One region of the Paenibacillus sp. FSL M7-0420 genome, then DNA from elsewhere that is predicted to be linked to it. Evidence: predicted binding sites of a transcription regulator. Region 1 holds the regulator's gene; the other holds the start of a gene.
The links. Region 1 encodes LexA, which represses DNA repair genes until DNA is damaged. Its sites were predicted from a motif close to CGAACATATGTTCG; they were not measured.
Positions count from the first base shown of each region.

Region 1 (5,146 bases):
TTAAGCGAAAATCCATTCACGTTCCCTCCCAGGTTTTATAGATTATTCTTCAATGGGAACCGGGGACCGGAAGGCATACCATAGCAGTCCATAAGCTATTCCGAAGTAAAGGATTACACCCAGTATGGATATGGACAGAAGAATGAGGATAACTTTATTTCCATTCATACATTTATCTCCTACATAAAAAAACTCTCCCGATTTTTAGTATGGGGGAGAGGAGTGAAGATGACGACTGAGCAAAGCCCTTACATCATAATATAAAGGAATTATAACTTCAGATCAATCCATTTTACATACTATTCCATCTCCTATATACTTAACCAGAAGAGAATCCTAGTGGCAGACATGGGAGCGGATGATGAAGAATACATATAAGATTATGCTTTCGCTGATGCTCATCCTGGCGTTGATAGGTCCGGTGGCTGGGGCGGAAGGAGTGGCTGTGCCAGCGGAGACCCAAGCTAGGCTTATGGAGCAATATGGGCTGGATGCGCCGGCTCTGCCGTTGTGGGATTGGAGCAGCATGGATGTCGGGGGCAGTGGTATTAGCAGTGGGATGCTCTTCGTGTACCGGATGATGTTGAATCCGCTGGGGGTCATGCTGCAAGAGATACTATATATTCTGTAGTAGAGGGGGAAAAGAATGAATTCGCGTTATGATACGCCAAGCCCTGCACGCAGAGTCCGCAGGAGATCGGGCGGTAAGTCGTTACTGGTCCTTATCCTTGTTCTGATTGTGATGGCGGTTACGAATCCGGGAAAGGAAGCATTCAGTGAATATTCTGTAAAGAATCTGGAGAATACGATTGATCAGGAAATAGGCGACGGAATTAGCAAAGTGGTGGCCCAGCCTGTAATTGAGTCTTTGACCGAGAGGGATAACTACATTTTGTTCTCAGTATTCAGTGTACCAGACCTTAAGAATACCAATTTTTTTACCCGGGATGGCGGGGCCACGAAGAAGTATATCGGATTGTTCAAAATCCTTTTTATTAAGCTGTAAATATGGTTTACATATTGTTCCATGACCCGGTATAATTGAATAGATTCGAGACGGAATCTTTAATATGGTTGTGGAACAAGGAGGAACGAAGTTGAATACGGCTTATAAAGTACTGTCCAGTGATGCTGATCTATTCGCTGCCGCACTGGCACAGGTACAGGTCTACGTCGTTCAGCTGGTTGATGGCAAACCGCATGTGATTGCTGATTATGCCGGACCTGTACAGAAATGGACACCGGAGTACATTGTGCTGGCCGGAATGACTTATAGACGCGATGAATTTGAATTCCGGGTACGATTGAACAAGAAGTAAGCAGATTCGCTGCCCACTACCTGCAGCTCTAACTAACATTACTGCCGAATCACACAATCTTTGGAGCCATTCTTGGCATCTCTTATACTATCCAAGTGTAAAAGAGGTGTAAAGATGAACCAAAGAGAACGTAACCGGATTCGCAGAGCCATTAATGTCCTGCTGACACAGCGGGCTGTCCTGCTGGAGAGACTGGAAGAAATCAATGAGAATCTGCGTAGAGTGCCTAGAGGTTCGCGGGCCAGAAGAGAGCTGCTGGCAGCCAGAGAATCGATCCGCGAGGCCATTCGTTTGAATACGGTGGCTATCCGTCTGTTGAGAAGTGTACTGTAGTCTGTATCCTCTCTAATTCATAGGAGTCACAGGAACCCTTGGGGCGCAATCTGGCGTCTCAAGGGTTTTTGCGACGTTCCTATTCCCGGATGGTGACACGGGTACCTATGGGAACGAGGGCGGCTAGAGCCAGAACATCTGCGTTATACATTCGAATACAGCCGTGTGAGACCATGTGGCCGATGGAGGATGGGTCATTGGTTCCGTGGATGCCGTAATGCGGCTTGGACAGTCCCATCCAGAAGGCACCGAACGGACCGCCCGGATTGGGCTGTTTGTTAATGATGGTGTATTCGCCTACAGGCGAGACGGTTAACATTTTGCCGATGCCGACAGGGAAGCCTCTGGTGACAACGTCATTATCCAGCAGGTACAGCATGCGCTGTGACAGATCGACGATAATTCGGTAATTGGGCATACAGATCAGCACTCCTTTGTAACAGGATATGTGCGGAGCTATGCAGCGGTTCGCAGAAAAAATGGCCAAAAAGCCGAATGCGAACAAATGTTTGTATACAGCTTTTTGGCCACTACACGAAGTAAAATGAACATAAAACAGGCTGCTTCGCATGGTGCGGAGCAGCCTGTTCTTAAGCGGGGAGTAGATTAGTGGATATCGCGGAATAATCCGATGACCCGGCCCAAAATTGTAACGCGGTTGAGGCGGAGAGGCTCGTACGCCGGATTCTCCGGCTGCAGCCTGATATGATCCCGTTCTTTGTAGAAGGTCTTGACAGTTGCTTCATCTTCTTCGGTCATCGCTACAACAATATCGCCGTTGTCGGCAGTCTGCTGCTGGCGCACGATGACATAATCCCCGTTCATAATTCCGGCATCCACCATACTGTCACCAAGGACAGATAGCATAAATACCTTGTTATCACCTACATAATGAGCAGGCAACGGGAAGTAATCCTCAATATTCTCTGTTGCTGTAATAGGAACACCAGCTGTAACCTTACCCACTACCGGGATGCGGGTAACGGTCTGGACGAATTGATGCACATTCTCTGAATCTTCCTGGCCGAGTAATTCAATGGCACGCGGTTTTGTTGGGTCACGCCGGATCAGGCCCTTCTTCTCAAGCCGGTCCAAGTGACCATGCACGGTGGAGCTGGAGGCCAGTCCGACAGCCTCGCCAATCTCGCGGACGGACGGAGGATAACCCTTGCTGCGGACTTCATTACGTATAAATTCCAGGATCGCCAGCTGACGACTAGAAATCTTTGACATCGGTATCAACCCCATATACTATGTTTGGGAAAATTATAACATAGAACTTCCGTTCGTACAAACATAAGTTCTAAAATGAGGAAAATAAGAGAACGGAAATAAAGAGAACAAATGTTCCGAAAAAACTATTGATCGAAACACATGTTCGTGTTATATTATTTTCGAAAGCAAGAACATGTGTTTGGAGGATGATAATCATGTTAAAGTATAGTACATACAACAGCATCTACAATAATGAGGATATCAAGGTGTCCGCTCCCGGTAATCCAACTGCTCATAGTAATGTAACCAAGATCAAGGACGCGATTCTTCATAGTGTCGCTGCGCTATCATCGCTATTCCGTCAGGTCAGCCTGATGAAGCTGGTTCTGGTGCTGATGCTTGTTATTTCGGGATTCACTGTGGTGGGGAATGTTTTTGCCGGTTCGGTTTCGTCGATGAAGCCGGATAAGCGGATTGTAGTCGAACGCGGGGATACCTTATGGAGTATTGCGTTAAGCAACAAGCCTGAGGACATGAAGACAGCCGTATATATAGAAGGAATAATGAAGAGTAATCATTTGGAGAACAGCGTCATTAAGGCCGGAGATATTCTCACTTTACCTGTATATTGAAGGAATGTGTCATGCTAATGATCGACTCAGAGAGCTTTCAGGGGGTAGACCTTGACAAGCTCTTTTTCTCATGGCAAAGTTAAAATGAATTTAGAGGGAGGGAAACGTATTGAATATTGACGAATTGGTCGCACGCATCAATGAATTGGCACGCAAAGCTAAGAACGGCGGCCTGAATGAAGAGGAACTGGCTGAACGAGCCAAGCTCCGCGAGATTTACCTGGGGAATATCCGCACTAACTTTCGGGCCCAGCTTGATACTATCGAAATTGTGGACAATCCGGAGCATGAAGAGGGCAATAACGGACTTAAGCATTAGCCGGTTGCCTTTTCATAGATAATACAGGATGACTAGGGGGAACTTACATGGCCCGTTCTTGGGAAAGAATGGTTCAACGCAACACCAAGCAAATTAACCAGCAAAGAAAGAAGCAGGGGAAGGACTCCATTTACACTTCCAGCACTAAGACTGCTGCGAAAAGCATCGATATTTTCAAAGGCCGCAATATTGTATTCCCCGTTGTACTGATGCTGCTTGGCATCATGTTCTGGGTGGTCGGCTCAATTGACGAAGCCAAAGGAAGCGGGATTCTGGCCAACTGGCTGGGTGTAGTGCTGTACTTCCTGCTTGCTGCGCTGCTGTTCTTCCGCCGTCCCTTCCTTAAGGTTGAGCGTGCGCGTATCTCTACTATTAAATACAACCGCGAACGCTTCCTGGCTGCGGCGGATATTGAAAAGATCACTTTATCGCGCAGTGTAGTTACTATTAAGTATAAGGGTAAGCGCAAGCAGTGGATTTTCTCCAAGCTGATTAACCGATATGACACCGCTGCGATGGGGGAACGCCTGGAGCAGTTCGCCAAGAACAACAACATTGAGGTTGTGCACGAATAGGAAGACAGACCAGCATATAGGGAGTGGAAGAACAAATGCCGATTACCGCCGTACTATTTGACCTTGACGATACTCTGCTGTGGGATGACCGCAGTGTGGAAGAAGCCTTCCGCTATGCTTGTGAGCATGCTGGAGATTCCGTTGATCCCGGGGAGCTTGAAGCTGCTGTTCGCAGGGAAGCTCGTACACTGTACGAATCCTATGAGACGTATCCGTTCACGAAGCTGATCGGTATTAACCCGTATGAAGCGCTGTGGGCGAACTTTACTGCCGGTGAGCAGCCGGAGTTCCGTCAACTGGAACAGCTTGCCCCTGTCTACCGTAAGGAATCCTGGCGCCGCGGCCTGGCCTCACTCGGGGTAGAGGATGAAGCGCTGGCTGCACAGCTGGCTGACAAGTTCGCCGCAGAGCGCCGTAGCCGTCCCTATATCTATGAGGAGACACTTCAGGTGCTGAACGAACTGCGCGGTAAGGTGAAGCTGCTGCTGCTGACGAACGGCTGCCCGGCACTTCAACAGGAGAAGCTGGATGGTGTGCCGGAGCTTACTCCGTATTTTGACCACATTGTAATTTCAGGAAGCTTCGGCAAAGGCAAGCCGGACAAGGGAATCTTCGAGCATGCGCTCGGACTGCTGGATATTACTCCAGAGCAAGGGATAATGGTGGGCGATAAGCTTACGACAGATATTCTTGGCGGCTTGTCTGCCGGATTGACCACGGTCTGGATCAACCGCAACGCAAAAGCTGCGGACC
Region 1 is NZ_JBBOCJ010000001.1:3,929,323-3,934,468, reverse strand. It holds gene MKX51_RS16675 (hypothetical protein) at 43-168, opposite strand; gene MKX51_RS16670 (hypothetical protein) at 362-631, shown strand; gene MKX51_RS16665 (hypothetical protein) at 647-1,006, shown strand; gene MKX51_RS16660 (hypothetical protein) at 1,098-1,319, shown strand; gene MKX51_RS16655 (hypothetical protein) at 1,434-1,652, shown strand; gene MKX51_RS16650 (L,D-transpeptidase) at 1,732-2,070, opposite strand; gene lexA (transcriptional repressor LexA) at 2,259-2,885, opposite strand; gene MKX51_RS16640 (LysM peptidoglycan-binding domain-containing protein) at 3,083-3,499, shown strand; gene MKX51_RS16635 (DUF896 domain-containing protein) at 3,609-3,818, shown strand; gene MKX51_RS16630 (hypothetical protein) at 3,866-4,393, shown strand; gene MKX51_RS16625 (HAD family hydrolase) at 4,429-5,146, shown strand, end outside.

Region 2 (5,146 bases), 1.3 Mb from region 1:
GGACCGAGTTCTTTTAATTTAGCGGCTATTGGGACGTATCAGGTGCTGTTTCAGGTTAGCGTGGACGAAGCCGGACAACTAATCTTGACTTTAAATGGTGCAGATCTCGCTTATACCGTAGTTGGGCGGGCAACAGGTACCTCACAAATCGTAGAAATGGCGATCGTGCAAACAACGGTCATTAACAGTATTCTAACCGTTCGCAATCCTGCCGGAAATGCCGCTGCACTTACAATTACTCCTCTTGCCGGAGGAACAAGACCCGTTTCAGCACATCTTGTTATTACACAATTAGCATAGCGGCTATTTTACGAATAGAGCATAATGAAATTTTGCCACCAGTAGCTTGGTGGCTTTTTTGTGGTCACAACGCCACATGACATTTATGTCACACCTAATCCGTTATTGTAAGGTCAAACGATGGGGAATTTCCTTCCTGCCTCTTATACTGGAAATATATTGATTCACTTCCGAAAGGGGCTATTCACCAGTGACTGAAGCTATCAAAGCAATCATATTAGGGATTATTGAGGGGTTGACTGAATTCTTGCCGGTCTCGTCTACCGGGCACCTTATCCTGGCAGGGGATTTGCTGGATTTCGAGGGGGAGGCTGCGGTTACCTTCAAAATCGTAATCCAGCTAGGTGCGGTAATGGCCGTGCTGCTGCTGTATTGGAAGAAGTATGTGAACATTGGCGTGAATATGCTTAAGATGGATTTCGCCAAGAGTAAGGGATTGAATGCAATTCATATGATCCTGGCCATGGTACCAGCGTTAATCATCTATCTACTATTCAAGGACACGATCAAGAGCCAGCTATTCGGCCCCAAGCCGGTCCTCATTGGTCTGATTGCTGGTGGTCTCTTGATGATCTTCGCCGCACGCAGCAGGAGTACCGTAACGGCAGAGACCGTGGACGGTCTGAATTATAAACAAGCCTTCGGCATCGGGCTGTTCCAGTGTCTGGCGCTGTGGCCCGGCTTCTCAAGATCCGGCTCGACGATCTCAGGCGGTCTGCTGCTGGGAACCAGCCAGAAAGCCGCTGCGGACTTCACCTTCCTGATCTCAGTGCCGGTGATGTTCGGAGCAAGCCTCCTTGACCTGTATGACAGCAGGGATCTACTCAGTTCAGATGCGCTGACCCTGATGCTTATCGGGTTCGTGACGTCCTTCCTCGTAGCCATGATTGCAGTAGTCACGTTCATCAAGCTGATTAAGCGGCTACGCCTGGAATGGTTCGCGCTGTACCGGTTCGTGTTAGCGGGGCTATTCTATGTAATTGTTATTCTGTAAAATCCTGCACTCAGCCGTATTCCTTAGGCTCCTGCAGCAGGATGGAGAAGGTCTGGGTCTCGTGGTCCACTTCAATCGTCTCAATGCCGACAAAATCCGGGATCTCGGGGTGGACGGCATCCACGCTGTATTCCGGATGAGTCAGCAGTAATTGAATCACTTGCATAGCTTCCATGTCGATGGTGATCCCCTTTACAGTAGAATCTAACCCTGTGTTAGAGGGGAATCTCCGCCCTCCGGGTCTATAGCGTATTATCCCCGCACTGCTTAGCGAATATGTCTGTGGATGATATTTCTGTCTTCGTTACGTTCCATAACAGCCATTAATTGCCCCTGGAAAATTCGTCTCTGGATCTGATCGATCCGCTGCAGAGCAAGTGGGACGGGTACCTGGAACGCTACAGCCAGCTCGGCAACGGCATCCTCACGAAGCTCGGGCAGCGTATTCGCTGAGATCATACTATAGGGCATGGAGGCATACAGGATGAACCGGTCGGATTCATCTCTCTGCGCCTGCGTGAACACTCCGGGCATAAGCGTAGACTTGCCGGCATGCCGCAGCAGATGACAGAGCTCGTGGAGGAATTCCAGCCGCTGCAGCTCGGGAGGAAGACGGTTGTCGATGAACATGCTGTACATTCCGGCCGCAGCCTCAATCGCCTTGCTTCTGACATCCAGATAGTGTACCCAGATATTGAGCCGCTTCGCTATGTAATCGATGGAGATGTCAGACGGCTTGCGGATGCCTATGCGCTGGTACAGATCCTCTGTCCATTTCTCCAAAGCGGTCATCTGATAATAGCCTTGCATAATCAATCACCCCAGATATAAGATCGTATGTTCGTGTTATTGGCCAAAAGAAAAGCCCGTAAGGGCTAAGCAGCAGTTCAGCGCGTACTCTTCACCGGCTGAAATATGGAACGGGTGTTCCTATGTATGTAAGCATAAAGGAATTACGCCCGAATATCAAGTGTTTTTCCCAAGGTGGGGTGCGTGGCCTGACTCAGCATCTGAACCATATCCTGGGCGCTGCTCTGCGCCTGCTCCTTGGCAAGGCTCATCACCTGCAGCCCTGCGGCCTGCTGTAAGGATGACTGGCTCATCACTACGGATAATGCAGCAATATCCATCCGGCATTCCTCCCTCCATTTGTTTTGAAGCTATTGCTTCATACTCTATATCGACCATTGGACGCCTGTCCGTTAGGTGAATGGTATTTCTTTGCCAATTGGCCCATGCAACGGGGCGGAATTCCACATATTCTGTGCTGTATTCAATATTCAAGAGGAGGAATTAATTATGGGAGCAGAGTATGGTTGCGGTTGTGGAAATAACGTAGGTGGAGTGAATCAGGGACCTCCAATCGTTCCGGTAGTAAGCCCTTGGACTTCGACAGGTGCCATTCTGGTTCTGTTCATTCTGCTGGTTATCATCACTAAAGCCTGTTTGTTCTAGAATCGCCAATAGCCAGTGTAGCCCTGTCCGGCCTGTGCCGGATAGGGCTATTTCTTTTTCTTCTTATGAGCACGGGCCGTTGGCCCGATCTGGCGTTTGATTCTGCCTGTAGCTGCATCGGTTTCAATGATATAGAGTTCTTTGATTGTTCCTGCAAGCGCGAACCATTCCTGTAAGGCTTCAGCTTCGGACATAGGGCCGTACAGCCTTTTGCCCCGATAACAGATATAGAACACTTCCGGCTCTCCATCAAAGTTATATTATCCCATTTCATTCTACGCTGTATCGCGGTGAAATTGAATAACATCCCCCACATGCCGGCTTATTTGAAAATAAACTCCACACGCGTACCGTCAGCGAACGCCTCCAGCTGATTGCCGACCCAGCTTCCCGCTCCGCGGTTATCACTGGGCGTTATGTACTCAATATGCGCCCCGGCTCCGCCTTCTGCACACATGGCCATCGGCCATTCGTCCCGGTCATAGCCTTTCTTCGTGGGGACTCCCTTCAGAGACGCCTTGCGGTTCTCCTCCGCGTCCTTGCGGTTGATGGTGCAGATCGCTGACTCTCCCTTGCGGATGGCCTTCTGGATGTGCTTTGCGGTCTCCGGGTAGCGGTCTGCCGGGAACTTCAGCTTCACGACCTCCGAAGGATTCGCAGAAGGGGTCTGCGGCAGCCATTGCCCGTTCTCCTCCAGCAGGTAGGCGGCAAGACTTAGCAGGGCGATAATGATGAGACTGATGATGGACTTTTTGGCTTTCATATCTGCTCCTTTGTAGGTTGGTATGGGTATAAGGCCTGTGCCCAGAATAGTATAGCGTAAGAATACCGGATTGTGACAGCCCGAATTCTGTGCATCTGCCGTGCTGAAGTTCCATAATTCGTCATAATATGTACAAACACAATGAAAAGGATGGTGGAAAATGTGGAACAGCGCAATCTCAGGGACCTGCTGGATTCGGCCTCGCGGCTGATTGGTGATGTGCAGTGGCAAGCGGCTTTTCGCAAAATACAAATGGCTCCAGCTGACGCGGAGCTGGGAGCTCCCGCACGGAAGCTGCTGGAGACGCTGTACTGGCTGCAGGGCCAGGGAATGATCAGCGGTCAGCATGATTACCTGGAGAGCCCGGATGATATCAACAACAAGCTGAAGATTACGGCTGGCAGCTATGCCGGACTACACGGTTATGAGATGGGGCCGATCAGCGGCCAGACGGAGAAGCTTATCAGCAGTCAGCGGCAGGGCGTAACCGACAGTGCGATCCGCTGGCACAAGGCCGGGGGCATCGTAGCGATGACCTATCATGCCAACCTGCCGGGCAGCGCACCCGCCTGGACGAATGTCTCTATGAGCCTCAGCGAAGCTAATTTCAGCAAGTACATCACACCCGGAACCCCCGAATATACCGCGCTGATTGCCGAGCTCGATAAGGTAGCTGTTTTCCTGAAAAAGCTCAATGACGCCGGTGTCCCCGTCCTCTGGAGACCTTATCATGAGATGAACGGCGGCTGGTTCTGGTGGGGGCAGAAGTCCTCCTTCGTGACCCTCTGGGAGATCATGTTCCAGCGGTACACCGTCTATCATAAGCTGCACAATCTTCTGTGGGTGTGGAGTCCGAATGCCAAGAACAAGAATAGTGAGGAGCCGGCGAAATATTATCCGGGCAGCGGCAGAGTGGATGTGCTGGCGGCGGATATTTTCGAGGGGGATTACAAGGCAAGCCATCATGATACGCTCTGGGACCTGGGGCGCGGCAAGCTGATCGCCATCGGCGAGAACGGAGAGCTTCCTCCGCCAGCTGTGCTGGCAGGCACGCAGAACAAATGGAGCTATCAGATGACCTGGGGCAAGATGCTGTACGAGCGCAATAAGGATGCAGTGATTCAGGCTTTTATGCGGAATAGTGCCGTATTCTCCAGAGATGACTATTCGGCCAAAGCGGCGGCGTATGCTTCTTCAGGAGGGGTACTCCCCAAGCCGGGCCTCTATGGGCAGTATTATAACAATATTACGCTTACCGGCACGCCTGCCCTCACCCGGACAGATACCAATATTAACTTCGCCTGGAGGCAGGCGGCGCCTGATCCGGCCGTTCACGCAGATCTGTTCTCGGTACGCTGGAGCGGCCGAATAAGCGCTGCCTACAGTGAGACCTACACGATCTATTCATATTCCGATGACGGAATCCGGGTATGGATTGACGGGAAGCTGGTTATTGACAGCTGGATGAAGCAGAGCGGGCAGGAGCGGCAAGGCACCGTGAGTCTGATTGCAGGGAAGCTGCATGAGCTGAAGGTGGAGTACTATGAGAATCAGGGGGATGCGCGGGCGGTACTGATGTGGGAGAGCCCCAGCCAGGCCAAAGGCGTCATTCCGGCAGGAGCCCTCTACCTTCC
Region 2 is NZ_JBBOCJ010000001.1:5,260,261-5,265,406, reverse strand. It holds gene MKX51_RS22440 (hypothetical protein) at 61-300, shown strand; gene MKX51_RS22435 (undecaprenyl-diphosphate phosphatase) at 491-1,294, shown strand; gene MKX51_RS22430 (hypothetical protein) at 1,305-1,469, opposite strand; gene MKX51_RS22425 (ImmA/IrrE family metallo-endopeptidase) at 1,562-2,104, opposite strand; gene MKX51_RS22420 (YjfB family protein) at 2,248-2,424, opposite strand; gene MKX51_RS22415 (hypothetical protein) at 2,594-2,749, shown strand; gene MKX51_RS22410 (hypothetical protein) at 2,797-2,943, opposite strand; gene MKX51_RS22405 (NucA/NucB deoxyribonuclease domain-containing protein) at 3,072-3,512, opposite strand; gene MKX51_RS22400 (glycosyl hydrolase) at 3,675-5,146, shown strand, end outside.
Region 2: the regulator LexA is predicted to act here: its motif matches at 2,125-2,138, upstream of MKX51_RS22425 (ImmA/IrrE family metallo-endopeptidase).